One region of the Psychrobacter sp. SC65A.3 genome, then DNA from elsewhere that is predicted to be linked to it. Evidence: predicted binding sites of a transcription regulator. Region 1 holds the regulator's gene; each other region holds the start of a gene.
What was found. The regulator PhoB, encoded in region 1, activates phosphate uptake and scavenging genes when phosphate is short. The targets are predictions, from matches to a motif close to TGTCATNAANCTGTCATAA.
Positions count from the first base shown of each region.

Region 2: a site for PhoB is predicted at 3,007-3,025, ahead of OEG80_RS09160 (inorganic phosphate transporter). Genes of this name have one in related genera too.
Region 3: a site for PhoB is predicted at 3,170-3,188, ahead of OEG80_RS10475 (DNA translocase FtsK). Genes of this name have one in related genera too.

Region 1 covers NZ_CP106752.1:328,587-339,798, forward strand. The annotation lists gene OEG80_RS01415 (isochorismatase family protein) at 36-611, shown strand; gene OEG80_RS01420 (HD domain-containing protein) at 797-1,426, shown strand; gene phoU (phosphate signaling complex protein PhoU) at 1,531-2,262, opposite strand; gene pstB (phosphate ABC transporter ATP-binding protein PstB) at 2,478-3,413, opposite strand; gene pstA (phosphate ABC transporter permease PstA) at 3,513-4,427, opposite strand; gene pstC (phosphate ABC transporter permease subunit PstC) at 4,511-5,461, opposite strand; gene pstS (phosphate ABC transporter substrate-binding protein PstS) at 5,634-6,788, opposite strand; gene asd (archaetidylserine decarboxylase) at 7,090-7,923, opposite strand; gene dtd (D-aminoacyl-tRNA deacylase) at 8,110-8,565, shown strand; gene phoB (phosphate regulon transcriptional regulator PhoB) at 8,724-9,428, shown strand; gene phoR (phosphate regulon sensor histidine kinase PhoR) at 9,534-10,604, shown strand; gene OEG80_RS01470 (M23 family metallopeptidase) at 10,618-11,208, opposite strand.
Region 2 covers NZ_CP106752.1:2,178,562-2,189,773, forward strand. The annotation lists gene OEG80_RS09155 (aminotransferase class I/II-fold pyridoxal phosphate-dependent enzyme) at 1-1,030, shown strand, start outside; gene OEG80_RS09160 (inorganic phosphate transporter) at 1,140-2,747, opposite strand; gene OEG80_RS09165 (ATPase) at 3,496-5,166, opposite strand; gene OEG80_RS09170 (FFLEELY motif protein) at 5,509-6,219, shown strand; gene ubiE (bifunctional demethylmenaquinone methyltransferase/2-methoxy-6-polyprenyl-1,4-benzoquinol methylase UbiE) at 6,298-7,386, shown strand; gene OEG80_RS09180 (ubiquinone biosynthesis accessory factor UbiJ) at 7,505-8,200, shown strand; gene OEG80_RS09185 (ABC1 kinase family protein) at 8,258-9,919, shown strand; gene ruvB (Holliday junction branch migration DNA helicase RuvB) at 10,105-11,085, opposite strand.
Region 3 covers NZ_CP106752.1:2,464,461-2,475,672, reverse strand. The annotation lists gene rimI (ribosomal protein S18-alanine N-acetyltransferase) at 1-17, shown strand, start outside; gene OEG80_RS10490 (MerR family transcriptional regulator) at 103-537, opposite strand; gene aat (leucyl/phenylalanyl-tRNA--protein transferase) at 690-1,514, opposite strand; gene trxB (thioredoxin-disulfide reductase) at 1,515-2,537, opposite strand; gene OEG80_RS10475 (DNA translocase FtsK) at 3,253-6,552, shown strand; gene OEG80_RS10470 (amidase) at 6,837-8,330, shown strand; gene OEG80_RS10465 (DODA-type extradiol aromatic ring-opening family dioxygenase) at 8,373-9,287, opposite strand; gene rlmH (23S rRNA (pseudouridine(1915)-N(3))-methyltransferase RlmH) at 9,380-9,868, opposite strand; gene OEG80_RS10455 (DUF421 domain-containing protein) at 10,115-10,657, opposite strand; gene OEG80_RS10450 (ABZJ_00895 family protein) at 10,780-11,212, opposite strand, start outside.

The DNA.
Region 1 (11,212 bases):
AGAGCCATCAGCTTTAGCCGTACAAGGAGTGTACTATGTCCACCATGATTACTGATCGTACCTACCGTATTGACCGTGAAAATACCCAAGCGATGATAATCGACGTCCAAGAACGTCTGACTCCGCATATCTATGATCATGAAAATATTCTCAAAAAAATAACGACTTTGATTAAAGGTCTGCAAGCGCTTGACGTTCCCATTATGCTTAATGAGCAATATAAAAAGGGCTTAGGCGAGACATTGCCTGAAATTTGTGAGTTATTAGAAGGCGATAATGCTAAAGGTTTTGAAAAAGTCACCTTTAGTGCCTGCGACAATGACGATTCATGGAATCATCTTGCACAGCAGAATCGAAGCATCATTTTATTATTCGGTGTAGAAGCACATGTCTGCGTGCTACAAACCGCACTTGATTTGCTAGATAATGGTATGCAGCCGGTTATTATTGGTGATGCCGTCGGTTCGCGTTTTCCGTATGATAAAAAGCAAGCAATTCGCCGTATTCGCCGTGCTGGTGGGGTGATTACCACGGTTGAAACCATTCTGTTTGAGCTTTGCCGTAGTAGCAAAGACCCTGCGTTTAAAACCATTAGTAACTTGATTAAATAGTCTTTTTACTCGATTTAAAATAAAATAGCGCTTACTAACATAAGCGCTATTTTATTTTTATGGTAACGCTAATTAACGATAGGTTAGCGTCTTCTTTTATAGCGTTTATAAAATGTATAATAATTGCTTATACGTAAAGGTAGAATGAAGCGCTATACCTTAGTAGAAAAATTAAGAGAAAAATTATGTCATCAGCTAATTCCATGTCATTCACTAACCCAACGCTTGCCTCAAACATTGATATAGATCATGTCACTCATTATCTGTTAGAGCTTGATGCGCTTAAACGGGTAAATCGCCGCAGTTACGTGACGGGTACGACTCGTCTAGAAAACTCTGCCGAACATTCTTGGCATCTCGCTATGGCATGTTGGTCAATCGCTGAATTGTTTGAACTTGATGTCAATCATGAAAAGTTACTAAAGCTGGCGCTAGTACATGACTTAGGCGAGATTGATGCCGGTGATACTTTTTTATATGCCGATACACGCACTGATGCGCATCTTGAAGAACGCGCTGGCATTGCGCGCTTACAAGCTGAACGTGGTAATGGCATTAAAGACTTAAATGAGATTTGGGAAGAGCAGGAAACTGGCAGCAGCAAAGAAACCCAGCTGCTGAAAGTGGTTGATCGCTTGTTGCCATTTTTGCTTAATTTAAATACCAACGGAAAAACGTGGCTTGAGGGTAATGTTACGCGCTCGCAAGTAGCTGGCGCGCATGCCTTTATTAAAGACAGCTTTCCGAGTATTTATGAGTGGCAGGCACGGCAGATTGAATTTGCCACCGTGCAGGGCTGGTTGATTGATGGTTAAATTTATAGCAGTATCGCATTACTAAAAGCGTGTCTTTTTTATTTTGAACGGACTATGTTTTAAACGGACCATCGTGTGCGATAAAGAAAATGCTATTTAAAATGTTATTTATTACTACCAGCATCTGTGGTTTGCTGGACGATTTTTTCTACTTGCATAAAATTTGTATGCCGCACATCTTTGCCGCTGGTGCAAAAAATAACCAGCTCAGCAATGTTTTTAGCATGATCGCCCACACGTTCTAGGGCGCGCAATACCCAAAGTATATTCATCACTCTGGACACGTGGCGGCTGTCTTCCATAATATAGGTCAGCAAGGCTCGAGTGGCAGATTGATACTCTTCATTGACCGCCACATCACTTTGCAATACCGAAAATGCCTGCTGAGGATTCATATGCGAGAAGGCGTCAATCGCATCAAGTAGCATCACGTGCACCTTATTGGATAAATGCTGAACCTCTGAATATCCTCTTGGAGAAGCGCCGTCTTTAATTAATTTGCAGGCCATACGAGCGATTTTTTCGGCTTCATCACCCACACGTTCAAAGTCAACAATACCTTTGCTAACCGCCATCACTAAACGCAAGTCATTTGCTGCGGGTTGGCGCTTGGTGACTAACAAAATGATTTGCTCATCGATTTTAATATCTAGCTGATTAATCAGCTGGTCGTCTGCAATCACTTTTTTCGCGGTCGCTTCATCTGCAGCTATCAAAGCGCGGGTTGCAACCATGACTTGCTCTGCTGCCATGTAACCCATTTGCATAAACAGCTCAATCACATCATGTAAGTCATTATCAAAACCCTTTGATAAATGTTTTTGCGTTATAAGCATGGCGGCTTCCTTATTCTTGTAGATTTAAATAGGATATAAGCATAAAAAATACATCTATAGTCAATCCACTACAAATCAAACACAGTGCTACTGGGATAAGTTTTGCGCCGCCTCTGTCTGCGTAGGCACAGCAAGCAAGAAAAATTTATCCTAGTAGCGCGTTATAATATTTGTACTTATTGTATTTAAGACTGACTATATTTATACAAACTGTTTTAACCATAGCGACCAGTAATATAGTCTTCAGTCGCCTTTTGAGCGGGGTTGGTAAATATCTGATCCGTCTCACCCATCTCTACCATATCGCCCAGATACATATAAGCGGTATAGTCAGAGACGCGTGCCGCTTGCTGCATATTGTGGGTAACGATAGCAATCGTATAGTCGTTTTTTAAATCGGTAATGAGCTCTTCAATCGCGCCTGTCGAGATAGGGTCGAGCGCTGAGGTTGGCTCATCTAGGAGCAATACTTCAGGTTTTGTCGCCACACCGCGAGCGATACAAAGACGTTGTTGTTGACCACCGGATAACGACAATCCTGATGCACGAAGTTTGTCTTTTACCTCAAGCCATAAAGCCGCCTTTTTGAGTGCCCATTCGACACGATTATCCATCTCAGCTTTGCTTAGCTTCTCGTAGAGGCGTACGCCAAATGCCACGTTGTCATAGATGGACATTGGAAATGGCGTCGGTTTTTGAAAGACCATGCCGACTTGTGCGCGTAGCAAGTTCACATCGATGTCTTTGCCCAAGATATTTTTGCCATCGAGGTTGATATTACCTTCTGCACGCATACCGGGATATAGATCATACATACGATTAAACGTACGTAATAGTGTGGATTTACCGCAACCTGAAGGCCCGATAAAGGCAGTCACTTTTTTGTCTGGAATATCAATATTAATATTTTTTAGCGCTTGAAAGTCACCATAATAGAAATTGAGATCTCGAATACTTATCTTGGCAGGCGGCATATGCTGAGGGATATCTGCTACTGTTTGCTGAGTCAAAAAGGCACTGTCAGGCTGCTGCCCTTGATGCTTCTGACTTCCTTGATCTATATTGGAAAATGATTGACCAAATAAACCACGTTGGCTGACGTTTTGCTTATTCTCTTGCTTAACCGCTTTTCTTTCTAGTAAGTCTGTCATCATCATATCCAATTATTTTAGAATGTTGTCAATATAGGTGCTGAACATAAGTGCTAAACGTGCGCTATAAATTGGCTGCTTAGTCAATTCTTAAATCAGCTATCTTGTATGATCTTTACCGCCAATAAAGCGCGCGAGAATATTGACTATCAGTACTGTCATGGTAATCAGTAATGCTGCCGCCCATGCCAATGCATGCCAGTTGTCATAAGGGCTCATCGCAAACTGATAAATAGTGTTCGGTAAGTTTGCCATCGGTTGGCTCATATCGGTGCTGAAATACTGATTGTTTAACGCAGTAAATAGTAACGGCGCGGTCTCGCCAGTGATACGGGCAAATGCCAATAGCACCCCTGTAGTCAGACCTGCTTTAGCCGCTTTAAGCGTGACCGTGCTGATCAGCTTCCACTTTGGCGTACCGAGTGCATACGCCGCTTCACGTAAAGTATTTGGTACCAGATTGAGCATATTCTCAGTGGTGCGCACGACAATTGGAATCACAATCAAAGCAAGCGCAACTGCACCAGCCCAGCCGGAGAAGCTTTGACCTTTCACCATCAATGCATAAACAAAAAGACCAATCACGATAGAGGGCGCTGACAGCAAGATATCGTTTAAAAAGCGAGTAACTTTACCCAACAAGCTGCCTTGTGAGAACTCCGCTAAATAGATGCCCGCCATCATTCCAACCGGCGTACCAATAGCGAGACCTAACAAGGCGATCATCAATGAACCAATAATAGCATTACGTAAACCGCCGTCGCCCATAGGCGGTGGTGTATCTGCCATAAATACCGGCATCTCGATTAACCCTTGAAAACCCTCAACAAAAAGCGTCAGCAAAATCCATGTCAGCCAGAACAAACCAAAAGCGATGGCTGAGATGGCAAAACCAAGCCCCAATCTATTGATCAGGCGACGCTTATGATATAAACGCTTGTTGTAGCGTTCTTCAAAGCGTGAAGTCGGCTGGCTGGTTTGGTCGTTATCAGTCGTGACAGTCGCTAAAGTCATTAGGCGTTTGTCCTTTGTTGGTCGAAGGATTGGGTTAAGTGGTTGATTAACATGCTTGCTTTATAACAAGATATTGGCGCTACTTAGTGACCGGCTTTTTGGTCGATACGCATAAGCATTAGCTTAGAGATGGACAAGACAATAAAGGTAATAACAAATAGGATTAAACCCAAATGTAATAGGGATGCCAAATGCAATTCACTTGATGCTTCGGCAAATTCATTGGCGAGTGCAGAGGTAATCGTTACCCCAGAGGTAAACAGACTTGGGCTGATATTAAAGGCATTACCGATTAAGAAAGTCACAGCCATCGTCTCGCCCAATGCGCGTCCAAGCCCTAAAATCACACCACCGACCACGCCAGCTTTAGTATAAGGTAAGATGATTTTGAACATCACTTCCCACGTCGTCGCACCCATGCCATACGCAGATTCTTTTAATAAATCAGGTACCACAGAAAAAACATCCCGCATGGTGGCGGCAATAAAAGGAATAATCATAATTGCTAGTACCAAGGAGGCGGTAAACATACCAAGCCCCATCGGTGCACCAGTGAATACTTGCCCGATAATAGGCAGAGGACCGATGTTTTCAATCAACCATGGCTGAATGTGTTCGCTAAAATACGGCGCAAAGACAAACAAACCCCACATGCCATAGATAATAGAAGGAATACCTGCCAACAGCTCAATGGCGATGCCCAATGGCTTTTTTAAGAAGTTAGGGCACAGTTCGGTCAAAAAGATAGCAATACCAAAGCTCACTGGCACAGCAATAGCGATTGCAATAAGGGAGGTGACAATCGTACCGTAAATAGGTGCAAGTGCCCCATATTGATCGTTCACTGTATCCCAGTTATTGCTGGTATAAAATCCCAGTCCAAATTCAGTGATACTGGGCCAAGCGCCCACGATTAATGAGAGCAGGATGCCACCAAGTGACAATAGCACCAAGATTGCAAATGCTTTAGTCGCATTGACAAAGATAGCATCGTAACGTTTTTGTTTAGCCAGTTGGGACCTTAAATCATTCATAAGTGTCTCAGCGTTGAATAGAATCAAGTCAAAATAGTAAAAGAGGTTTTATCACAACAAACTTAAAAAAATCTTTAAATTTTCTGTGATAAAACCTCTCAAACCCCTACCGGAGAATAGTGGTTTGAGAGGTTGGCTCGACAGTGATTATGCAATCACTAGGATAAACAGGTTACTGTGCAGGCTTATAGACAGGTTGACCGTCGCTGCCTTTGACCTCACTCCATTTTGCTTTGAATAAGGCGACTGCAGTATCAGAGAACGGTACGTAATCAAGCGCCATAGCGTCGTCATCACCTTGCGCATAAGCCCAGTCAAAGAACTTCAATACACCAGCGACTTGTTTGGCATCTTGTGGCTGCTTATGTACTAAGATAAAAGTGGCCGCGGCGATTGGCCAAGCTTGTGCTGTTTCAGAGTTGGTAATGACTTTATAAAAGCCTTCTTGCTGTGACCAATCGATGTCACCTGCTGCTGCAAAGGTTTTGGCAGAAGGTTGTACGACATTGCCCGCAGCATTTTTCAGGGCAACGTGTGCCATACCGTTTTGCTTAGCGTAAGCATATTCAACATAGCCGATAGAGTTTTTCATACGCGTGACATAGCTCGACACACCTTCATTACCTTTACCACCCGCACCAGTAGCCGACGTTGGCCATTTGACGGTCTTATCGACGCCTACACTGTCATTCCAATCGCTTGACACTTTGGCTAGATAATCAGTGAAATTAAAGGTTGTACCAGAGCCATCTGAGCGAAACACCGTGGTAATGGCAGCGTCTGGTAATTTAAGTTCAGGATTCATAGCCGCGATTGCAGGGTCGTTCCATTTACTGATTTTACCCAGATAAATATCAGCAAGCATTTTGCCATCGAGCTTTAACTGACCGGGCTCAATACCATCGATATTAACAATAGGTACCACGCCACCGATGACGCTTGGGAACTGTATCAAGCCGGCTTCGTTTAACTCTTCTGGTGTCATCGGCGCATCAGATGCCCCAAAATCTACGGTCTTAGCAACGATTTGTTTGATACCACCTGATGAGCCAATAGACTGATAGTTCACTTGACCACCTGTGGCTTTATTGTAGGCATCTGACCACTTAGCATAGATAGGCTGTGGAAAAGAAGCACCAGCACCGGTAATACTCATCGATGCACTTTCAGCTGAGCTAGCACTAGCGTCGCTACTCACAGCAGTGTTTGATGGTGCTGTTGTGGCTGCTTCGTCGGTTTTATCGCTCTCGTTGTTGCTAGTCGTTTGGTTACAAGCGGCTAATGTCAAAGTGCTAGCGATTGCTACTGCCATGAATGAATAACGCATTATTTCTCCTAAAATTAATCAATTTTGAGTATCAAGCATTTATAAATAACAATGACAATGGTTTTCTGGGGTTTGCTGAAATGATGCTCTGCGGTTAATAAGGAGATTGTGCCAAATAAATATGACAGTTTGATGACATAAAGCCTTACTATCACAAAAAACGACTGAAAAAAGACAGTGTTAAAAAAACATAAGAAAGGAGTGGGCACAAAAAAAGCATAGGCAGTATTCTGATTACTGTCTATGCTCATTTTTTTTCAATATTACTTATTACACAAGTTTTTTACTTAGATAAATGGTATTAGGTTTTAGCGCTACCCAACAGTTGCCCCATTTGAACGATTGAGCCATGCTGCATGGTATCTTGCCAATCCGTTTTTGCTGCTTTTGGCAGTACTACAATTGCGGTTGAACCTAAATAAAAACGACCAAGCTCGTCACCTTTTTTAAAGCTCATATCATGGTCTGCTTCTTGAATATCATCGGTACGGCTAATTTTACCCGTCGCTACTGTCTCAATCCCAGCGACAATCATCGCACCGACCATCACTACTGCCGCTTTACCATAGGCGGTATCAAACAGACAGACAAGGCGCTCGTTACGAGCAAACAAATCCGGCACATTAGCAGCCGTGGTGTTATTGACCGAAAATAGTGTACCAGGTACATAGCGGGTCTTGGTTAATATACCGTCAAATGGCATATGCACACGGTGATAGTTGCTTGGGGCAAGATAAACCGTGGCAAAACTGCCGTCAGCAAAATAGTCACCATCTGCGCTATCAGCCAAGAGCTGACCGATATCATAGTCACGACCTTTTGCTTGCAGTAGCTTATGGTCATGAATCTGCCCAAGCTGCGAAATCATGCCATCCGCAGGACTAACAATACCATTGATACTGGCATCGATAATACGGGCATTGTCTTGGAGCTCACGAGTAAAGAAATCATTAAAGCTCTCATAAGCGTTTAGGCTTTGACGCTCATATTCATCTAAGCTAACATTATAAGCTTTGGCAAAACTGCGGATAAACGTACGCTTAACCCAAGGGTGGCGGCTGGCAGCTAAGCGCCCAGCGACTTTACTGATTTTTTGCTGCGGGACAAATTGCTGTAAGGTAGTAAATACATTCATAATAGATGACCAAATTAGGGATTAAAAATAGTTATTAAAATAAGAAGTTGTAATAAAAAATCATAGATAGGCAGTTTTATAGCTAGATTTATTTATAAACATAATCATAAGTACATACACAGATAATTGTATTTTATCATGGTCCGCAGCAGACTGTATGACCATAATCGTTAAAGGAAGTAAGCAATGAGATCTCTTATTCAGCGAGTCAAATATGCCAGCGTCAGCGTTGATGGGCAGGAGGTTGGTGCTATTGAGCAAGGTGTGCTGGCCTATATCGGCTTGGGACACGATGATAATCTACAAAGTGCGCAGCGGATGATTGATAAAATCCTCACCTATCGTATTTTTGACAATGATGATGATCCAGCCAAATACGGCAAACTCGATAAAAATGTCCAGCAAGTCGGTGGTGGGCTATTATTGATCTCACAATTTACTCTGATGGCAAAGACGGATAAAGGTCGCCGCCCTGACTTTGGTAGCGCAATGGCACCTGATATGGCTCAAGCTTTATTTGCACAATTGGTTGATTATGCAAAGACGCAGTATTTAACGGTTGCAACGGGTCAGTTTGGCGCTGATATGCAAGTGTTGAGTGTCAATGATGGACCATTAAACTTTTTATTAGAAGTGCATTAAGTCATTAGCATGGCTACTAAGTATTATAAATTTAAGAGTAAATGTCATTAAGCTGTCATAATTAAGCCCTTTAATGAAGAAACGCTTATCTGCGTTTGTTACTGCTTTTATAAACGCTATTTTGTCCTCTAACATTAAGAATATATTAAGAATACATTATGTCTAAAGAGCAAATTTTGATTGTTGAAGATGAAGATGCCATTCGTGAAATGGTCGTCATGACCCTAGAGATGGCGGGCTTTGATAGTTTGCAGGCAGCGGATGTGTCAGAGGCGCACCAACAAGTGGTCGATCATCGTCCAGCGCTGATTTTATTGGACTGGATGTTACCCGGTGATAAAAGTGGTATCGATTTTTGCCGTATGCTAAAAAGCGATACGCTGCTCGCCGAGATACCGGTTATTATGTTGACCGCCAAAAGTGAAGAAGACAGTAAAGTGCATGGTCTTGACGCAGGCGCTGATGATTATATGACAAAGCCTTTCTCGACCCGTGAGCTTATCTCAAGAATCAAAGCGGTATTGCGACGTAGTAACGCGCTAAGCGGCGACAAACCTATCAATATAGGCAGGCTAACTTTAGATGCCAAAAGCCAACGCTTTATGGTGGGTGATGATATTATCGATATGGGTCCGACAGAATATCGCTTATTGGCGTTTTTTATGAGCCATCCTGAGCGCGCTTATACTCGTGCCCAGCTGCTCGATCAAGTATGGGGCGGTAACGTCTACATCGAAGATAGAACCATTGATGTTCACGTAAAGCGTTTGCGCACATTACTACGTCCACATGATTGTGATACATTGATACAAACGGTACGCGGTACAGGTTATAGATTTTCTAGCCGTATCGAAAAAGGTTAATCGCTAGCAATATGAATATTGTATAGTGTCACCTTTTAATAGTGTCGCCTTTTATCGAGAACGGCCAATAGTAGAAAAATTATAAAAAATAATGGATAAATAAAAATGCCTATCCAAGATAATGAGCAAGGTGCCACAAATCAACTTAAAAAAATCAGAAGTGCTTTACGAGCATTACGTGATGCTGTAATTTTGCTCAATGACGATGATGGACTTGAATGGTGGAACCAAGCGGCACAGGATTTATTATTGTTGCAATCCTCAGATAAAGGCAGGCGTATTTTTGACTTCATTCAAGTGCCTGAATTTATTAAGTATTATCAGGAGGCAACGACGCTTAATACTGATGCCGATGCCGATGAGAGTGTGCATATCGTCTCTTGGCAAGACCCAAACCGCTATCTAAAGTGTGAGCTGACGCCATTTGGCGATGAAAAACTACTGATCATTTATGATGTGACCCGCTTGCAGCATTTAGAAGCGATGCGCCGCGACTTTGTGGCCAATGTCTCGCATGAGCTACGTACACCATTGACGGTCTTGATGGGATATCTGGAGAATTTCTCTGATCAGCCAGATATGCCTGCGAATTGGCGTCGCGGTTTTGAGCTGATGACTCAGCAAACGGCACGCATGAATAGGGTGGTCAATGACTTATTGCTACTGTCTCGTATCGAAATCGAAGAAACCCATGCGTTTAATGAAATCGATATGACCAAGCTGCTCACTCATGTCTATGATGATGCACAGGCGTATAATCAAGAATATAAGCATACGATTCACTTGCATATTGATACCTATGACGGACTATATGGCTCAGAGATGTACCTAAATAGCGCACTGTCCAATCTAGTGATTAACGCGATTAAATACACACCAAAAGGTGGCAATATCTCTATTAGTTGGACTAAGACTGCTGAGGGCTGCCGATTTGCTGTTGAAGATAATGGTATCGGTATCGCACCAAAGCATCTTGCCCGTTTAACTGAGCGTTTTTATCGCGTTGACAGCGGGCGCAGCCGAGCAACAGGTGGGACGGGGCTTGGACTGGCGATTGTAAAACATGTCTTATATCAGCACGAAGCGAGCTTGCAAATTGAGTCAGTAGAAGGCATTGGCTCGACATTTAGTGCCGTGTTTCCAAATAACCATGTACGATCTGCCGCAATGAATTAATGCTTGATACACTTTAATCCTTTTGCAAAAGTGGATAAGGGTTTACCGCACTACTATTAATATAAATTCCATAATGAACATGCGGCGGTGTGCCTTTAGCATTGCCGCTATCACCCACGTAACCAATGGTATCACCGGCATTTACCCAGTCATTGGGAGAAATGTCAGCATAGTCTTCCAAATGCGCATAATAGTGTCCTGCGCCGCCTGGTCCCACTATCATAACGACGCGACCGCCTAACGCATTTTCGCCTACCTTGCTGATGATACCTTGGGTCGTCGCTTGTATCGGCGTGCCGCGCGCTGCAAAAATATCAATCCCTTCATGTGAGCGACCTTGACTACGAGCAGCGCCCCATGTATCAGTCAGATGCTGCCTGGGTAGCGGATTTGGCAGGCTATTCTCTGTTGGTAGCGGATGTTGCAATAGGCTAAGCTGCTGCCATTTTGATATGAAAAATGATTGAGTTTGTTGGCTGATACTTGGTAGTAATCTGTCAAATACGAATAATAGCATCAGCAATACTGCGGCCTTGATAAGTACGCTAATTGCGCGGCTGATAAACATAGGATTTGGTTGTTCGTGATTGCCATCTGGTCGCATCGAC
Region 2 (11,212 bases), 1.2 Mb from region 1:
CTCAGACTCGCAAGGGATTTTTTCAGCGCGTAAAGCGGTATTGCAATATTACCAATCAAAGGGACTGCTATCGGCAGTTGATGTTCGTGATGTCTATCTAGGTAATGGCGTCTCTGAGCTGATTGTCATGACCATGCAAGCGCTGATGAATGATGGCGATGAAGTGCTGGTTCCGATGCCAGACTACCCACTGTGGACGGCAGCTGCCAATCTCGCAGGCGGTACAGCGGTACATTATCGCTGTAATGAAGAAGATAACTGGCATCCTGATATTGAAGACATCAAATCTAAAATCACCAGCAAAACCAAAGGCATCGTAGTTATTAATCCCAATAATCCGACAGGCGCGCTGTACAGTGATGAAGTACTACTGCAAATCGTCGAGGTCGCAAAAGAGCATGACTTAATCATCATGGCGGATGAGATTTATGACCGTATTCTCTATGATGATATGGAACATACGCCGATGAGCACTTTGACCGATGAAGTACTGGTGTTGTCCTATAATGGTTTATCAAAATCACATCGTATCGCAGGCTTTCGTGCTGGTTGGATGATGGTTTCAGGTCGTAAAGAACATGCGGCTGACTTTATCGAAGGTTTAGATATGCTTGCATCTATGCGTCTGTGTTCTAACGTTCAAGGACAATATGCGATTCAGACAGCGATGGGTGGCTATCAAAGCATGAAGGACCTAACGTCTAAAAAAGGGCGCTTGTACAAGCAGCGCGAGTTGGCAGTGACCCGTCTTAATGCGATTAAAGGTATCTCTTGTACCATGCCACAAGGCGCGTTTTACTGCTTTCCAAAGATGGATCCTGAGATTTACCCTATCAAAGATGACATGCAGTTTATGATGGATTTATTGTTAGAAGAAAACGTATTGATGGTACAAGGCACAGGATTTAACTGGGATAAAAATGACCATTTCCGCTTGGTGTTTTTACCCAACTTACACGACTTAGAAGACGCTATGGATCGCTTAGACCGCTTCTTTGCTAAGAAGCGTAAGCAGTTTGGTATTGACTAATATATAGATGACACCTATATTTTTCTATAAAAAAACGCTTACCGATATGATATCGATAAGCGTTTTTTATTTGTATTAATCAAAAATTAAATGACTTTGATTTCAACTTTTAAAAGATATTTATCAGCACTATATAACTGATTGCAGACATACTTGCTGCTGCAGGAAGGGTAATAATCCATGCCAAACCAATTGGTTTCATCAGTGCCCAGTTAGTGTCTCTATTGACGATACCAATGCCAAGTACAGCACCGACCAAGATATGCGTGCTCGATACTGGTATACCCATCGTCGATGCACCCATCACAACCGCAGCCGCAGCCAATTCAGCTGAGAAACCAGAAGCAGGATGCATTTTTGCCAAATTGGTACCGACAGTTTGAATCACTTCTTTACCGATGAACCAAAGACCGACAATCAATGCTACACCAAAAGTTAACATCACAGCAGGTGGTACTGCTGCTTCTGTTGAAATACTATTGGTACGGATAACATCCATAATCGCTGCAAATGGACCAACAGCATTAGCAATATCGTTCGAGCCATGACTAAAAGCAAATGCTGATGCAGTAAAGACTTGCATCCAGCTAAACATAATAAACGTGGCTTTGGTCAAATCCTCTTTGTGCTTACCGCGGATACTCTTAGTATAAATATAAGTCGCAAGCCATACTAGCGCTGCTATCATCCCCATGATTAAAAAGCCTTGCAACGTCGTCATACCATTATTGACGTTTTTCAGACCTTTGAAGATGACCAAAGAGGCCATGACTGCGCCGCCTGCAGCCGCCATAATAGGCGCCCATTGCTTGAGTGCTTTTAAGGTATCGAGGTTGCTGCGCTCGTTTTCAATCTCATAAAGTTCTTTGTAATAATTCGTCTCTAAATCTTCAACGACGCAATCATCATCTTTATATATTTCTTGATCACGTAACAACGCTGACGTATAAGCCAACTGCTCAGATTCGGTTAGACCATCCAAATACGCTTTATGCGTCAGTTTTAGCGTCTTTTTACTATCTTTCAGAGTAGCAATATGCGCCTCTGTTTTATCGTTATACTCAATGATGTTTTTCTTAATCTGTCCATATAACAGATAAGAAAAAATGCCGCCTAATAGCGGTGATATAATCCAAGAGATGGCAATCATGCCAATCTTGTCCCAATTCACTGTTGATAACGCCATTTCAGTACCACCTAAGGTGATACCCAATACAATAGAGCTACCCACTATGCCACCAATAATCGCATGTGTGGTCGAAACCGGCAAACCTTTTTTGGTGGCAAACAACAGCCAAAATGCAGCAGCAATGAGTGCTGAAAGCATGACATAAATGAACTGATTGGGTGTTACTGACAACCCATCTAAATTGACAATGCCGCTCCGAACGGTATCGGTCACTTCACCACCAGCAAGTACCGCCCCTGATACTTCAAATATCGCTGCCACACCTAGGGCTTGTGGAATCGTTAACGTCCCTGCACCGACTGAGGTGCCAAATGAATTGGCAACGTCATTACCGCCGATATTGAATGCCATGAAAACACCAAAAGCAGTGGCGACAATAAATAGCGTTGTCTGCTGATGCATGGTGTAATCTAGACCCCACCACAAAAAGTAGGCGGTCATTCCAATCATTAAAATGGCAAAAAGTAGGTTAATTTTCATAGAGCCGACTGATTTTGTTGGTCCTGTAGAGCTACTGCTAATACCCATACGTTGATACGTCCTGCGTAAGCTGATTGAAATTATTGACAAATGATGACATTACGCGGCTATTAATGATGTGATTATTACCACCCAAAAATACAATAACATGCGCGCAACGTGGTTATTTGAAATACAATTTTAGAATACTGTGTTGAGACAGCTGCCTCAACGCTTTGACACCCTCCTTATTATCTTATCTTAGCGGTTATAGCCATTTGCAAATAAGCAATTGAGCTTAACGACAATCAGAAACTAAGATAAAACGTCTAAGTAAAATGTCATAAAGCCGCAAGTGGTATTGCCAAATCGTCTGATTAAAGCATCTTGCGGCTTACGTTTTTATGATAATAGCGTTCTTCTATACAAGCTATTTATTGTGAATAATACATTGATATTAAAGACAAATAAACAGAAGACCAAGCTATTTTAATAGATAGCAACGCTCATTACGCGCCTATTATATTAAATATAGACGCATAATGCATGATGATATTACAAGATTTGTAACTGTGAATATAAGATTTAAGAAATATACACTTTAGATCAGACGTTATCGGGTTATTTTTAGCCAACATACACTTGAATTGCCATAGTCAATTCAAGTGATAACAGTGGAAAATTAATAGTTATAAATAAATAGGTAGCTGCTTAAGAATAGGATTAAAAGTACCTCTATAAGATAAATAATTTCCGCTTAGCATTTGCTACGCATTCCAAGACTTTAAGAAAATTTATCTATGTAGCACATTATGACTTAGCTGGCAGCAAGCAACGCGGATAGCTGCTCGATAGCGTGGTCTAACACCTCTAAACGTGCTTGGCGCTTGTCATTATTAGCGATCACACACCAAGGGGCGTTCTTAGTATCCGTACGTGCCAGCATATCAGCCGCCGATTGTACATAATCTGACCATTTATCACGGTTACGCCAATCGTCGTCGGTCAATTTAAATTGTTTGTATGCAGTTTCTTCACGTTCCTCAAAACGCTTAAGCTGCTGTTTTTTATCGATTGCCAGCCAGTACTTGATTACCAAAGTACCTGATGCTGCCAAGGCAGCTTCAAAGCGATTGATTTCATCATAAGCGCGCTGCCACTCATCATCCTTCGCAAAGCCTTCAATACGCTCTACCAAGACACGCCCATACCAAGTACGATCAAAAATACCAACACGGCTGATGCGGTCTGTCTGCTCGTTCGGAAGCTTTTGCCAAAAACGCCACAAATAAGGATGCTGTAGCTCATATAACATGGGCGCGCCAATATTATAAATTTGATATTCACGTGGATCAAGTGGTGCCACCAGTCTTTTGATAGCGCCGCCCTTTCCTGCTGCATCCATACCTTCAAAGGCAAATACCACATGTTGACCTTGACGCGCACGTAACAGTTCTGCCAAGCGCGCCTGCTTCTTAGCCAATGCATCATTGTAGTCAGATTTATCAATATCTGAATCTTCGATATCAGTAAGTACCTTAGGTATTTTTACTCGCTCAAACTTTATTGACTGATACTCTACTTGGTTATTATGAGTATCCTTTGAATCTTGTGCTTGATCTGATTCTGCACTGTTTTCTCCTCGGCTGCTAACTAAGGCTTTTTGCATCGCATGTAAGACTTCATGACAAAAATGTATGGCTGCTTGCGATTTATCTGCGCCATCGATGATAATCCAATCGCCTTGCTGGCGTAATAATTCGGCAGCAACTTCATTGAACTTAGCCACTATCGTCATATCATGCCAATCAATTTGGTATAGAAATTTCGGATCTGGCTCGTCATCATTAAGCCTCGCCTGCAAAGTCTCGATATCGACATGAAACCAGCACTTTAGTAGCTGCGTTTGATTTGCCACAAGGTCTTGCTCAAAAGCTTGCAATTCCGTTAGCTGCTGGCGTAAATAGTCTTGCCATTGACCAATTGGTAACGCTTCAATATCCCTATTCTTCTTATTTTTTTCTGACTTTTCGCTCTCTGCACTTGCCATGCGCATCACGTTATAAAGTAAATCTGCATACCAGTTGCCAAAATATACCATCACATCACCGTGGCGCGGCATGGCTTTGGTATGCGTCTGCCAAATCGGTTGGTGTGCTAAAGGACAATAACCAATGGTCGCTTCTACCTTAAGCAGGCGCGGATCGACCCACTGGCGCAATTGCGTTACCGCTGTCCCCTTACCTGCCTGCTCCATACCATTGACTAATACTAATAGCCCAATGGCTTTATCAGTACTCGGTGATTCTGGCTGGCGCGTCGCACGCAGAGCGAACTGGGCTGTAACCAATGCCAATCGCAGCGCATCTTCATCCATTGAAAATTTGCTCAAAGGATTGGGCATAAGACGCTGCTCGACGACTTGCTCGTTAAATGGCGCGCTCACATCTTCTGCTGACTTATCTGTTTTATTCTTTTTTTTGCTCATGTTTATGCTCGCTATAGTCTTATCAAATAATTGGTTTAAAATAATCGTCTAAAATAGCTAAGTTGTTTTATCATAGCACTGCGCTCTTTTAGTAAATAACGTGGCTATGTAATTTGTGTTATAAAGTCTTATAAATTGACTACCTGAAAGCGCTGTGCAATCTTTATATGTAACAGTTTGGCATTTGTATTCTGTCTTATTTTCTTTTAAGGTGAACAAAATCTTGAGAGCATGGTTTAATAGCTGCCTATAAGTAGAAAACTTAGCGCTAACCAGCCCCCTTATTATCCAGCTTTTATTATCAATCTGATGACTATTATTATTTTTATAGGATGACTTGCCATGTCTGCTTTAGCCAACTTACAACAGCACCTTGACCGCTTTTGGGCGCTGCCACATCATGAAGACGCTGCATTGAATAAGAAGCTTAATGAAGTGCAATCATGGCAACAAGCCCGTATCAAGCGTACGCATAGCACGCTGTTTGAGCAACCAAAAAACCAGCTAATGGCAGATTATTTTTTAACGCAGCTGTATGGTGGTGATGAATTTAAAGTATTGGCAGAACAATTAGGACGCATTCTCCCGAAAGCCAAGAAACTTGAGCGTCTTGCCAAAGAGTCATCTTTAGAAGCTGGAAGTATGGGCATTCAAGCGTCAATATTGGCTATTGAGCTCGACTTGCATTTGGCGCAGTGGTTACTCGAACAAGAGTTAGCAGTGAATGAAGAAAATATGCTACTCGCTTACCGTACGGTTGATGAAGCTGATGAACGCCGTGTACAGATTAATAACTTAAAAGACGTTTGCTATCGTACTGACAAAGACTTAAATTCATTTATGCTCAAAAAAGCTTTTGCGATGGCTAAAGGCACCGCATATCGCTATAACTTTCAGCCGCTTTATGATTTTATCGATTCAGGCTTTAAAGCCATGAAACCATTAAAAAGTGTGAGCAGCTTTATTGAACCGTTTTGCGCGCGCGAGCTTGAAGTTATTGATGAAGTCCATGCCATGGATAATGACGGTAAGCCCGCTGCGTTTGGTGTATGATAAGCGCTATTGTCTCAACAACTATTAGTATTTTATCTGACTAAAAACAAGCATAAAAATAAATCATAGGACACCGCGATGACTGATCATGTAAATAATAAAACGACGACTAATGGCCGTATACAAGATAAATTGGTTCAAGACAGTATCACTCATAACCAAAATATTACCGCTCAAGTAAAAGCACGTCAAAATACCGCTACAAGTGTTAATAACGTTATTAATAATGACTTTACTCATGTTGAAGATTTACCCATAGGAACGCCACAAGGGCAACAAACCACTATGCCAAATGCCAATACTGAAAACCACGCCCAAAATAGCACTGTAAATGACGCTGCACAGACAAATACTCAAGCCCCTAAGCAAACGCTTTTTAACCAGCGTGACGATATCAATAATCCACATACGTCTGATACTGATGGTCATGAAGAAACCCATTTTGGCTATAAGACCGTTAATAAAGCAGAAAAACAAGCGCGTGTGGCTGACGTATTTACCTCTGTCGCCAAAAAATACGACATCATGAATGACTTAATGTCATTTGGTATTCATCGCTTGTGGAAGCGTTATGCCATCAGCTTATCTGGCGTGCGTGCTGGTCAACATGTATTAGATATCGCTGGCGGTACGGGTGATTTAGCCAAGGTCTTTAGCCGTGAAGTCGGTCGCAACGGTAAAGTCGTGTTGTCTGATATCAATGCGGCCATGCTAGAAGTTGGTCGTGAGCGCTTGATTAATGCTGGCTGTAATAATGTCGATTTTGTTTTGGCGAACGCTGAAACCCTAGCGCCATTTGATGATAATAGCTTTGATCTGCTGACAATCAGCTTTGGTCTACGTAACGTCACAGATAAAGATGCTGCGTTAAAATCGATGTACCGTGTGCTTAAGCCAGGTGGTCGCTTATTAATACTAGAGTTCTCAAAACCTATTTTTGAGCCATTATCAAAAGCCTATGATTTATATTCATTCACAGCGCTACCGATGATGGGTAAGCTGGTTGCTAACGATTCCGAAAGCTATAAATATTTAGCTGAATCGATTCGTATGCACCCTGATCAGCAGACGCTAAAGCAGATGATGGAGCAAGCAGGCTTTGAAAATTGTGATTATCATAATCTGACAGCTGGTATCGTCGCGGTACATCGCGGCTTTAAAGCATAAGATTAAGTTTTAAATTACAATACATAGCGATAAAAATGCCATTATGTAAAATGATGGCAACTTATATTTATAAATAATGCGCTCTTTTAAGGCGCTCAACTGACTATGCGAGAGCCTTATGCTGACTGTTCTACTTTTGGCCGGTGCTGAAAAGCTGATTAATATGGCTATTGCCAGTGATGAAATTACCAAAGCGGGTTTAGCGCCACTTGCTGGCAAAGTACTGCGTCTCAACATGGGCACGCCTGAGGTGAATTTAGATGTGCTATTCACTGAAGAGCGCTTGCGTTTTGAGCCAGTGACGACTGAAAGTGTGTTTGAGCAAAGTGGCGCTATGAATGAGCGTCAAAAAGCCAGTATGGATCGTGCGCGTCTTGGTCATAGCCGCCCAGATTGTATTATTACCGTCGATAACCCTGCCCAGCTACTGAATCTCATGCGCAGTACAGAAGGCAACTTGCCTATTGAGGGCGATTACAAAGTACTTATGCAACTCAATCAATTGGTTGCAGGCTTTGATCCTGATGTCGCGGGACAACTTGAACCATTTATTGGTAAATCGATGGCGAGCCAGTTGCACCTCCTGATATCGCAGCTTAAAGGCAGCTGGCGTCATAGTGCCAAGCGTGCTTTTAACGATGTTAGCGATTGGGCAAACGATGTGGCAGGTAATAGTGCACCTGACCCAATAGATGTAACTGAAGTAAATGCGCTTAAGCAGCAACTACTGAAACTGCGTGCTGATGTTGAACGTGAAGAAGCCAAACTAGCCGCTATCAAAGATGAGCAAGCACGTTTAACTCATAGTAGATAATCGCCTTTTCTACAACGCCTACCTTATTTTTGACTTTATCTAGAGTATTTATATCTCATGCTATTATCCCATCGCGCCCGTTTACTTGAGCTATGGCGCATTGCCGCCACCTATCGTATTGACACCCATTTTTCTGTCGAAGAGGCGCCGCAACTACAGCCTTTGGTACGTTTAATCCGTATGCATCCAGCTGCGTGGGGTAAAAAGCATCAGCCTAATGCGATTAAATACGCGCTTGAAGATATGGGGACTCTATTTTTAAAGCTTGGACAATTACTCTCGACCCGCCGTGACCTCGTGCCACCTGAGATTATTGCGCAACTTATTCAACTGCAAGATAAAGTTAAATCTTTCGATTCTGATATCGCAATTGCGCAAATCCAAGACCCTAAACACGGTCTCGGTCAATCTATTGGCTCTTTATTTGCGCGTTTTGACGTCAAGCCTCTAGCAGCTGCTTCTATTGCCCAAGTACATACCGCTGCGCTGCATGATGGGCGTGAAGTGGTGGTCAAAGTGGTTCGTCCTGATATTCGCACGACCATTATTGCAGATTTTGAATTGCTACGAGAACTCGCCAATTGGGCATCGGCGCGTATCGAAGCAGCTCGTGCAATACACATCATCGATATTGTTGAAGACTACCGTCAAGTCATGCTCAACGAGTTAGATTTGACATTAGAGGCAGACAATACAACGCAGATGCGCAACAACTTTTTGGGCTCGGCATTGATGTATGTGCCAGAAGTCTATGATGCCAATAAAAACGTCATGGTCATGGAGCGCATACAAGGCGTTCCAATCTCACAAATTGAGGTATTTGATCAATTAGGCTATGACCGTGCAGCACTGGCAGAAAAAGGCTTAACGATATTTTTTACCCAAGTATTCCGTGATAACTTCTTCCATGCCGACATGCACCCCGGCAATGTTTTTGTCGAGACGCCGCCAGTCAATACCTTGACTGCAAATATGGCCGCCGTGGACTTAGGACATGAGCCGCGTTATATCGGGCTTGATTGCGCCATCATGGGCACCTTATCAAAGGACGATCAGCTTATCGTCGCGCGAATGTTATTGTCCGTGATGAATAACAACTTTACAGCGATGGTTGATATCGTCAGCCGAGCTGGCTGGATACCGCCAAGTGCTGATAAGCATGCGTTGATGCGTGATATGAAACGCACTGTCGGTCCGATGTTACAAAAATCCATTAACGATATCGACTTTGCCGGTGTATTAATGCAAATATTAGATATCGCCCGCCGCCATCATATGAGTATTCCACCGCAGCTGATGCTACTGCTCAAAACTTTAGTGCATGTCGAAGGACTTGGTCGCGACTTGTATCCTAATCTTGATATCTGGTCGCTTGCCAAGCCAATCTTAAGCAGTTGGATTAAGGAGCAGCTCGATCCGATGCGTAATTTACAACAGCTACGTCAGCAGTTGCCTGAGATTTTATTATCGACCACTGATATCCCAAGACTGCTAGATCAAGGGTTACAGAGCCTTGCTTCACAAGGATCACGTCAAGACAGTCAACTGCGTGAGATTCAACAAATCCGTGCCGATATGCTAAACGACCGTCGCCGAGATTGGTTGGCGCTGGCGGGCTTTGCTATTTTCATAGCCCTTGCAACACAAGTTATCGGTTGGCTATCACCTATTTTTTACCTCTTAGCGATTTTGGCAGTCGTGTGGCGTATCTTAGCCTAAACCGTTAATAGCTTTGACTAAAAGACTTCTGACAATAACAAGTATTTATTAAAAATAGATAGGCATAAGCGTTTGGCTTGAGCCTTCATCCACTATTTAATAGATACTATAAAAAAATAAAGCAAAAAAAATGTGCCTACATTTAATTAGAATATTAAATATAGGCACATTTTTTTGGGCTAACTTTATAGCATCTGATCAATCGCCATCTGCGTTAATACTCGACCACGTGCAGTCCGAAGTACATAGCCTTGTTGGATAAGGTATGGCTCAATCACATCCTCTAACGTACCGCGGTCTTCAGCCATCGCTGCTGCCACCGCTTCAACGCCGGCAGGTCCACCATCAAAACGCTCGTGCAATATCTCAATATAACGTCTATCCAAATGATCGAGACCACGTCTATCGACTGCGAGCATATCGAGCGCACTACCAGCAATCGCCCCATTGATACTGCCATCGCCTCTGACCTGAGCATAATCACGTACACGTCGTAATAGACGGTTGGCAATCCTTGGCGTACCACGTGCACGGCGCGCAATTTCAACAGCACCATCCTCACTCATTGGCACGCGCATCAACCGCGCGGCGCGACTGACAATAGTGGTTAAATCAGCAATATTATAAAACTCTAGTCGCTGCACGATACCAAAGCGATCTCTCAGTGGTGATGTTAATAATCCGGCTCGGGTGGTTGCTGCAACTAACGTAAATGGCGGCAAATCAAGCTTAATAGAGCGTGCTGCTGGTCCTTCACCGATCATGATATCCAGCTGAAAATCCTCCATCGCTGGATAAAGAATTTCTTCAATTACCGGACTTAAGCGGTGAATCTCATCAATAAATAGGACATCACCAGCTTCCAAATTGGTCAGCATCGCTGCCAAATCGCCAGCGCGCTCAAGGACAGGCCCTGAAGTAGAACGTAGATTGCCACCCATCTCGCGAGCAATAATATTGGCAAGGGTCGTTTTTCCTAAGCCTGGTGGTCCAAAGATGAGCGTATGATCCAACGCTTCATCACGCGCCCGTGCCGCTTGAATAAAGACTTCCATCTGCTCGCGTACGACGGGCTGACCGATATATTCCGCCAATAATGCTGGTCGAATATTGGCATCAGGGGCATCTGACGCCCCTTCTAGCGGATTAATCAAACGATCTTGCATCATAGTTTTTGCCATTATGCTTAAAGCATTATTTTTAAAAGATTAGGTAATAAATAGCATAACCAAACGCTGCTCATAAGTCATGCGAAACATGATAAAGCAGGTGCTAAAACGAAAATAAGCGACA
Region 3 (11,212 bases), 910 kb from region 1:
AGCGTATTTATAATTAATCTTAAAAAATATTAGCAGCTTTTATTATTTGAGATTTAAAACAATAACAAATAATAAATGCAGTGTGGTATCGAGGTTTCCTTATCAGGATAAAGGCAGTGTCTTTTTACACACATCAATGTCGAGTTTATAATCACTATCAGCCTTCATATGCTCAAGAATATCAATGCGTTCGGTCAACATTTCTATCATCAAACTGATGGTCGTTTGTTGTTTTCTGATTTGAATCAGTTTTTGCTGGGTAATGTTCAGCTGTAAGTCAATATCGAGCTGCCCATCGTAATAATCATTGAGGCTGTCTTTGATTTCAGTCAGAGTAAAGCCAATTGCTTGCGCGCTTTTAATTAATTCGATACGTTCAACACATTCTGGATGAAACTCAGTATATAGCCGCGAACCTGCCTGACGCTTACGAGACTTCAGCAGCCCCAATTGATCATAGTGACGAACTGTATCTTTGGTGGTGTTGGCTTTGGTTGCCAGCTTACCTATTAATAAAAAAGAGGTATCAGGTGCCATAATGTACTCATGATCGTGATAAGTAAGTTACTGATTTATGAAAACATTGCCGATTAAACGTAACAGTAATAATCATACGTGCTCAATCGAGTCGCGCTATTTTAACTATCGATTAGCCAGATCAACTTTAGATTTTAAAATAAAGTAATAAACTAGAGGTTTAATTGCCAAGGTTGCAAACTCCCTAGCAGCGATACCGCCAGAGGATTATGCGAATTTTTGTGCCAATTATCTGAACTATTAGATATTAATATATCTAGTTGAGTCAAAAACTCAGGACGTGACAAGGTGATAGCACCTAAACTCGTGAGATGATCGTTAGGGAGTTGACAGTCGACAAGATTAACATTGCTTTGCTCACATAAGCGCATCAAGCCCCAAAATGCTAGCTTTGATGCATTAGAAGCGATATGGAACATCGATTCACCAAAATAAATACCGCCTATTTTTAAGCCATATAAACCGCCAACGAGCGTGCCTTTATCATCCCAAACTTCAATACTATGCGCAAAGCCTTGAGCATGTAGCTCAGTATAGGCTTCAATCATCTCATCATGAATCCAAGTATGTTCGCCTTCAGGCTGACTTTCATTAAGATCGTTATTAACGCCATTACTACGCGGTAAACTACAAGCGTGTATGACTTCATCAAAAGCTTGATTCAGTGTCAACTGCCAACGACTACGGTTTGCTAGCTTACGTAGCGATTTACTGGGCTGATAGTCTGTCGGCTGCATCACACATCTGGGTTCAGGGCACCACCAAGCAATTGGCTCATCGTCATTAAACCAAGGAAATAGACCCTGTGCGTAAGCAGAAATCAGCGTCTCAGGAGCTAAATCTCCCCCGATAGCCACAATACCCATACCTTCAGGATCTACTATCGCTGGCTCTGGAAAGTCATAACGCCCAAGACTTTTGATATGTTGAACAAAAGCCTTAGGCGTTGTATGACCATCGTTAACAAAATCGCTCATTTACGCTTCTTTGTCAGCTGTCAACGTTGAAGCATAAGTATGATCTTGAGCGACCGTTTCGCCTATTGCATCTAGGTACTTTTCAGCATCAAGTGCTGCCATACAGCCCGTACCAGCAGAGGTGATCGCTTGACGATAGACGTGATCTGCGACGTCACCTGCGGCAAAGACACCTTCGATACTGGTTTGGGTAGCGTTACCATTGAGACCGCTGTTGACGATCAGATAACCGTCTTTCATCTCTAGCTGACCTTTAAATAAGTCAGTATTCGGCTTATGACCAATGGCAACAAACATACCAAACACGTCCAGTTGCTTGGTGCTGCCATCAATCATAGATTCAATGACCACGCCATTAACGCCCATATCATCACCAACCACTTCTTTTACGCTGTGGTTCCACTCGATTTTGACATTACCATTTTTGGCTTTTTCAAATAGTTTATCTTGTAGGATTTTTTCTGAGCGTAAGCTATCACGGCGATGGACTAAAGTGACTTCAGCGGCGATATTTGATAAATACAGCGCTTCTTCAACGGCCGTGTTACCACCACCGATAACTGCCACTTTTTGGTCTTTATAAAAGAAGCCATCACAAGTTGCACAAGCAGAAACGCCAAGACCACGGAATTTGGTTTCTGACTCTAGACCTAGATACTGTGCTGATGCGCCGGTTGAGATAATAAGAGCATCACAGGTGTAATTGCCGTTATTACCAGTCAGCTCAAAAGGACGCACATTTAAATTCACAGCATTGACATGATCATAAACCAGTTCAGTACCAAAGCGTTCGGCATGGGCTTTCATACGCTCCATCAATGCAGGACCAGTCAAATCATGTGCATCACCCGGCCAGTTATCAACTTCGGTCGTCGTCGTGAGCTGTCCGCCGACTTCCATACCGGTGACCATAACAGGCTTTAGGTTGGCGCGTGCTGCATACACAGCGGCAGAATAACCAGCAGGACCTGAACCTAAAATAATGAGTTTTTCGTGGCGTGGAGCAGTATTGTCAGTTGCCATAAGATTTCCTTGCTAGAGCAATAAAAGTGAAAGGGTTCAACGTTAAAATAATAAGTAGATATTATAAAAGATAAGCGTAAAAATGACGACGTATCTGGTTATTATGGTTGCTATGTGATAATAACATAAGGGCTAAGAGCAAAAAGTGCAAGTTTGCTAAAACAAATATGGGTATCATTAGAACTAAAGTATCTGAAGCTTGAAGTTTTAGTACCAAAAATGAGCCCATATTCAAATATAGTCAGTGAAAAGTGATATATAAACATCACGTACTGCTGGTATTAATTTGTCTTGCTTCCTGTGCCTACGCAGACAGAGGCTATAAAAAATTTATACCAGCAGTAACGTAGAGCTTTAATATATTTTGGTTAGATGCTAATGCAAAAAGAACAGGCATCATTTTTCACTAGCTGCATTTTTGGCTAAATCACTACTGGATTGATTTTCTTATGCGCTTTATTGATAACACGGTCGCCATGGCAGCTATGTATTTGTTATTATAAGAAGTTGTATGCCGCGCACAAAACAAAAACAGCAATGCGGTCAATATTTTGCCGTAGTATTTTAGATAAAGTTTTTGTGTTATTACGCCACATCAGTCGTAACCTATTACAGCAGTTTCTATCAAGAATTTATGTCAGCATGATTAAGCTTAATCATGGTTTGACGACTATTGAGTATTCATGACGAGTATTAACAACAAGGCAGATCTTACGTGATATCAGCACCAATTATTGATTACTTAAAAAAGGGCATATTTACCCTACTGGGATTACTCCTCGCGGTTTATTTGTTTGTTATTTTGATGACTTATACCGGTAATGATCCTAGCTGGTCGCACATCAGTAGTGATATGACGACCATTAATAATATGGGCGGCGAGATGGGCGCATGGCTCTCAGATTTGCTGTATAGCTTCTTTGGTTTTGGTGCATGGTGGTTACTGGCGTTTCTGGTTTATGAGTCAGTACTGATTTGGTGGGATAATAAACCGACGTTTTGGTTATTACGCTTGGTTGCTTACGTGTTTTTAATATTGAGCAGTAGTGCATTATTTGCCCAACTGATCGCATTGGTACAGCAGGTAGCAGATCCAATATCATCAGGGCTCAAAGGAGTTGCGGGCGGTATTATTGGTCTTGAGCTACAAGCGAGGCTAGCACAGCTATTATCGCAGTGGGGGAGTGTGACGTTTTTGGCAGTGTTTGTCGCTATTACGACCACCTTTGCCTTTAATATTCATTGGATGAGTATTTACGAAAAAATTAAAACTTTGTCTTGGTTTGGGTCAGGTGTCAAAAACCTTGATAGCAGCCTTGATGCTAGTCAAATAACACAAGAAGACAATGCTAATAGTGCTGCCGATAAACAAGGTCGTGATATAGCAATAAGTGATACTAATACTCCAGAATATGAGCAATTGCCTCTTGAGTTGCAAGTGGATGAACAGGCTAAAAATAAACAGCAAGACAATAGAAGTGGTCGTTTTAATAGCGCATTGACAGACTTTTTATCGTCTTCAGGATTGGGTGCCAGTGTAAAAGCTTCTATGGCAGCCGCTGCGCAAGTCGCCAGTGAAAGTACCAAACGAGAAGAGCAGTTGCAAACTGCAGCCGCCACAACGATTAGCAATAGCGCTTTTAATCTGAATAAAACATCAGTACCTGCTACCAATGCTACGCCAATGCCTATTAGAAAGGTTGAGCCAAGCTTTGCATGGAACGATGCAAATACTGTCGCTGATTTATTAGCAAACCAGATAGAAAATGAGCAAGATACGATACCTTACGATGTCGTAAATGTTCCCTATTCAGAGGCACCAGCTGCTGCTTCTGTTGACAGCTTAAATACTGACATTTCTTCTGCTAGCCCTGTTCTTAATATCACTCAAGAGGATACTCAACAAGTAACTCAGCAACAAGCAACACATTCGTTAGATGATTTTGCTGCAACCCTTCCGACAGATCAGATAGATGTTCCTGAATCAGCGCCTAGTGTCGATAGCTTAGTGGATGCGTGGTTGGCAGAACATGCGGCAGTGCCGGAAGCGACTGATTTTAGCCATGAACAAGAATTATCTGCCATAGAGACATTAACAGAAACTGCAGCTGCACCTGTTCAGCAGCAAACTACTATCTCACCAAACGACACTACTGACGACATTCCTAATAATGCTGCAAATGACTTGTTGAACGATTTGGAGTCTTTTTCTGATGCTGATGTAGAGAATACATCAGAAATAATAGATATGACACCGACCAATACCCCGCCTGCAAATCCAAAAGCGTCACCAATGGCAGAAAGTATGTCTGCCATATCAACTATCGAGTCAGCCACAGTAACCAAACCAACTATGAGTTTTGCAGTCCCAGAAGGTGATAGTAGCAATCATATTACGGATATGATGCCAGAAGACGACAATGTTTATGATAGCACTGACGAGATTGATGCTCCCGTTATGCCTCATATTAGTGATGATGTTGCATTCAGTCAAAAATCACGCTCGATGCAAACGGCTGCCTATCGTAGTAGTCTGTCGCCGATTCCAGAGATGTCGATCTTAGATAAGCCAGACCCCAATCGCCAGCCAAGCTATACGCTTGCTGAGCTTGAGCAATTATCAGAGCTACTGGAAATCAAATTACAAGAGTTCAATGTCAAAGCAAATGTTGTTAATGCGATTCCAGGACCTGTCGTCACTCGCTTTGAAGTAGACTTAGCGCCTGGGATAAAAGCCAGTAAAGTCACAGGGATTTCACGCGATTTGGCACGCTCATTATCAATGGCATCTTTACGTGTGGTTGAGGTCATTCCTGGCAAGCCGTACATTGGCATTGAAGTGCCCAACAAACAGCGCGAAATGGTACGCTTAATTGAACTATTGGATACGGAAAAATTTAAAGATCCTAAAGCGCAAATCAGTATGGCGATGGGTAAAGATATTGGCGGTAAAGCTATTATTACTGATCTTGCACGAGCGCCGCATATGTTGGTCGCTGGTACGACGGGTTCTGGTAAATCAGTCTTGGTCAACGCGATGTTATTATCGATGCTGCTCAAATATACGCCGAACGAGCTGCGAATGATTCTTATCGATCCTAAGCAGCTTGAGCTTGCCAACTATAATGATATTCCGCATTTACTGACCCCAGTCGTTACCGATATGACTGAGGCGGCAAGTGCCTTGTCATGGTGCGTCGCAGAAATGGAACGTCGTTATCAGCTTATGAGCTTGCTAAAGGTGCGTAAACTAAATGAGTTTAACAAAAAAGTGATCTCTGCTGAAAAATCAGGCAATCCAATGCTTGACCCATTATGGCGACCCAATGACAGTGTAAGTATTAGCCAAGCACCAAAGCTAAAAACCTTACCGATGATTGTCATCGTTGCCGACGAATTTGCCGATATGATTATGCAGGTCGGTAAGCAGGCAGAAGAGTTAATTACACGCTTGGCGCAAAAATCGCGGGCAGCAGGGATTCATTTAATCCTTGCGACTCAGCGTCCTTCAGTTGATGTGATTACTGGTTTGATTAAAGCCAATATTCCGGTAAGAGCAGCGTTACGAGTCAACTCAAAAGTCGATTCACGGACTATTTTGGATAGTGGTGGCGCAGAAGATATGCTTGGTAATGGCGATATGCTGTTCTTAGGGCCTGGGCAGATCGAACCTGATCGTGTCCATGGCGCTTATGTCAGCGATGAAGAAGTCAATAGCGTCTGTGATGCATGGCGTGAGCGCGGTGCGCCTGATTATATCGACAATATGGCAGGCAATTTTGAATTGTCTAGTCCTAGCGGTGGCAGTAGTGCTGCCAATGCCTCTGGTGAAGATGATGACCTTTACAACGAAGCCGTTGGTTTTATTATGGAGACTCGTAAAGTTTCCGCTTCTAGTATTCAGCGTAAATTTAGCATTGGCTATAACCGCGCCGCGCGTATTGTTGACTCGATGGAAGAGGCTGGACTGGTCAGCTCAATGGGTAAGAGTGGTAAACGTGAGCTACTAATGTAAAGCTTATGTTTGACTGGATGGTAAAAAGACGATTTACGAAAGTAACTCGTCTTTTTTATTGAAGATATTAAAGAATTTTATGTAGTAAAAGGTTTTAGGAGTATTAGTTTCAGGCTATCAATTGCCCCTATCAAATAGGATTCTAAATACCGTAAATGACTAATGAGTTTGTTTATTCATTATAAACAGTAAGGTTTTATACTAAACTGGATGCTGTCTATAAATCGGATACATATTAATCTTTTCAAAATTTTAATTTGATTATTCTCCAAGGAAGGTCGGTTATGTTTAAAGAATATACCCAATACGATGCATTAGCACTCGCGGCATTGGTCAATGCTGGGGAAGTCAGTACCAAAGAGTTGCTGGATGCAGCAGTCTATCAAGCCAATCAGCTCAATCCTAAATTGAATGCTATCATTCATCGTTTTGACGAGCGCGCTTATGCTGCAGCGCAGGCGGGACTGCCAGCTGGTGTATTTAACGGCGTCCCTTATTTGTTAAAAGATTTGTCATTTAGCTTCACTGATGAGCCGATTACGATGGGCAGTCGTAGCGTCAATATCATATCAAAAAGCGATAGCGAAATCGTCAAGCGTATGAAAGCTACGGGTGTGAACACTTTTGGTAAGACCAATACCCCAGAATTTGGCTTGATTATCACCACTGAGCCAAAAGCGCATGGCGTGACACATAATCCTTTTAAAAAAGGCTATAGCTCTGGGGGCTCATCGGGTGGTAGTGCGGCGGCAGTGGCAAGCGGTATCGTACCGATGGCAGGCGCGGGTGATGGTGGCGGCTCGATACGCTTTCCTGCCGCGTGGTGTGGTACGTTTGGACTCAAACCCAGTCGTGGACGTAACCCAATGGGTCCCTTATTTGGTGAAGGCTGGGAAGGAGCAGTAGCCGATCATGTAATTACACGTAGCGTGCGTGATAGTGCCGCGATGCTTGATGCGACTAGTGGTGCTGAGATTGGGGCGCCTTATGTCATCGCACCACCTAAAGGTACTTTCTTAGAAGCGGCGATGCGCGCACCACGACAACTGACCATCGCCTTGCATCAACAGCCGTTGGTTGCTAATACTATGGTCGATAAAGAAGTACTAGTCGTATTAGAGCAGACCGCTAAGCAGCTAGAAGCCATGGGTCACCGCGTAATACCGGCTGAACCTAATATTAATATTGAACAATTCTGGCATAATTTTTTAGTCGTTGTTTGCGTGCATACTGCGTTTACTATTGATAATATTGAGCGTTGCTATGGTGCGCAGCATATACAAAATCTTGAACCGCAAACGTATAACATGGCGATGTTAGGACGTTCACTATCTGCTGTTGATTTGGCGCACGCCAAGCATGGCTGGCATGATAGCCAATATCAAACCGGTCTTCTGCTAGAGACCTACGATATGATTTTGTGCCCAACCGTTCCAACACCGGCAGTAAAACATGGCGTATTACCACCAAGTCGCATGGACGAAATGCTGATGCGCAGCGCTGGTTTGCTAAATAAAGGCATGGATATGGGCAAATACGCTTTTAGCTCAGGCATGATTGAAAAGTTAAGCTCGCCAGTGCTTGGGAAGATGGGTTTTACCTTATTGGGTAATATTACAGGCTTGCCAGCCATGTCGTTGCCTGTCGGTATGAGTAAAAAAGGTCTGCCGATTGGCATGCAATTGATTGGGCGTATGAATGATGAGACGACGTTATTGAGTGTAGCAGGCGAAATGGAGCGTGCAGGTTTATTTACTAAACTTGCTTTTGAAAAGTAGTGTGGTATACCTGCATATATCTATCGCTTTGATTGAGAGCCTTTAATCAAAGCGATAGATATCCATACCTAAGCTATGATGCGCCATACTTTGATGCACGACTGAGACACGTTGACCGGCACCTAAGGCAAAAAATAGCGGCAGTAAATGCTCATCACTTGGGTGAATGTCCTTATAATCAGGATATTGCTGCCAGTCTAAGGCGCTTGGGATATCAGTTTTGAGCTGTTGTAGCAGCCAAACTTTAAAATCTTTTGCGGTTTGATCAATACTGTCTGCTTGCCAGCGTAGCGCTTGCAAATTGTGGGTGATATTCCCTGAACCAATAATCAGAATTTGCTCATCACGCAGCCGTGCCAGTTGCGCGCCCAATTGATAGCAGGCGATACTGTCATAATACTGTGGCAAGGATACTTGTACGATAGGAATATCAGCCTGTGGATACAGGTGTAAAAGTGGCGCCCATACCCCATGATCACTGACACGTAAGGGATTGACCCTACAAACAATACCACGGGCACTCAGTTGCTGCGCCAAGGTCTCAGCAAGTGCTGGATGACCAGTAGCAGGATATTGCAGCTCATATAGCTCTGGAGTAAAACCTGAAAAATCATGCCACGTTTTTGGCTCAGGATTGCTGCTGATCTCAAGTTTCGCTGACTGCCAATGCGCGGACATAATGACGATGGCACGAGGTTTGGGTAAGTTTTGTCCTATACGAGCTAGCGCGCTCGTCGTAGCAGATTGCTCGATAGCCAGCGTCGGTGCACCATGCGATATAAACAGCGCCGGTAACTTAGGCCGCTTTGCCGCGCTCGATATGATAGGCGTATCTGTCCAAGCCGCCGCTGCTGTAATTGGCGTCGGTATCAGTGGGCTATGCAAATCGTCGCGATTATCATCGCGTTGCGGATTGATACTGTGGGCATTGGGTGTTGCAGGTTTAGGATGTCTCATGTGGCATTTATTAGGGCGCGCGTCCATTTTTCAATCTGTTGTGTCACTGTGATTGATGATGTTTTCCTACGGGATAGTTTTCTATTGCTACTTTAATTACCACGGTGATAAGGGTGGTTATGATTGATACTCATCGCGCGATATAGCTGCTCCATGAGGACAACGCGCACTAAAGGATGCGGTAGCGTAAGCGCTGATAACGACCATTTTACATCAGCTTTCGCTAACACTTCGGGCGATACCCCGTCAGCACCACCGATGACCAAGGCAATATCATCGCCTTGCTGCATACCATCAGACAATTTATCTGCCAAATTTTCGGTCGATAGCATCTTACCTTTGACATCAAGTACCCACAATTGCTCACGTCCTGCTGCAGCATGAGCGGCTAAGATCGCCTGACCCTCTTGCTCACGGTATTGAGCTAAATTGGCATCCGATGGATTCTTAGCACGTTTTGCCGCCGCAATTTCAACGACTTCGGTAGTGAGCATAGGCTGAATACGCTTATGATACTCGTCAAAACCAGTTTGTACCCACTTGGGCATTTTATTACCTACGGTCAAAATTCTTACTTTCATAACAGCTGCCATTTTAAGAAGTGGTTAAATAAATGTAATAAGAAAACCTGTTAAATACTAGACTCTTTGCTCAAGACGTATTTGATAAATAATTATTCTGTATGATTTTAATGCTTTCAAAGCCCACTTACTTACTAATAGTCCAACAGCCACCTAAAAAGGATAGAGTAAGACAAAGAGAAGAGTCATGCTGCTCTATCCTTTTTAGAGCTGATCAAGTTTTTAATAAAAATTTTATCAACTGTACTACATAAGCGGAGCAATCGTCTCTGATACCGTATCATCTGCTTCTTGGTTATTACTATAAGAAGGACTGGGCTTTGGAATAATAGTCAGTTTGGCATCCGACTCAAAAACAACGGCTTCAACCTCATCAAAATTATGAATACCCTCAGAGCGCATAGCACATTCAATTTCTTGGCGGGTCAAACGCTCATCACGCATGGCATCTGGCAAAAACTGTCCTTGGTAAAAAACAATGCGTGGCTCAGACAAAATAAAGCTGCTAAATTGCGGCGAAACAGAGGCGTATTTGGTGACCAAAAACTGTAATAAATACAGTGAAAGAATAGCCGCCATACCTTCGATAATCGGAATGTCTTTGAGTAAAATCGTACTGGCACTTAATGACCCAATCATCACTGTGACAATCCAGTCAAAATTATTTAGCTGAGAGGTTGAGCGTTTGCCTGAAATTTTAGTAAACGTAACAATCAAAACGTAGACCACGACTGTGGTCAGAATAATACGCCCAAGCTTATCAACATTGTCAAAAAAAATCATTTCCATGGTCTTATCTCCTATTCATCAAAGTTCATCAGCGTAAATACAGCGTAACGGAATTTAGAGATGAATAGGGCAAAAACTTTGTAGTTGCTTGTTTATAACGTTCAATTGTTGAAAGTAAGCAATTAAGCGCCCTTGCGATTGGGATCAAGCAAGTGGTTAATTGCCCAAATGCTGATACGTGCGCTCACCAAACTCAGCACCAATATCATGATCAATGCAGAAATTAGCGGTAAAGGCTGCTGCATGCTCATCTCAAGCAGCACTTCACGGCTGATGGAATCGAATAAAAATACCCATATCCCCAAAAAGTAAACCATAGTGAGTAGCCAAACCACGATCACGCCGCCAAACATTAAGCGGTTGATCTCGTCTCTATCTAGTGCACGCTGTTGGTGCTTGATAAACTTATGCACGGCAATATAAGCGCCCAAGACAATAGACAGCACAGTGACCAATTGCGCATTGAGAGCAAGCTTGGTTTGAATCATCATAAATACAGCGCTGGCAAGCATATAGCCAACGGCAAAAAACCCAATATAGAGCATCAATTTGGGT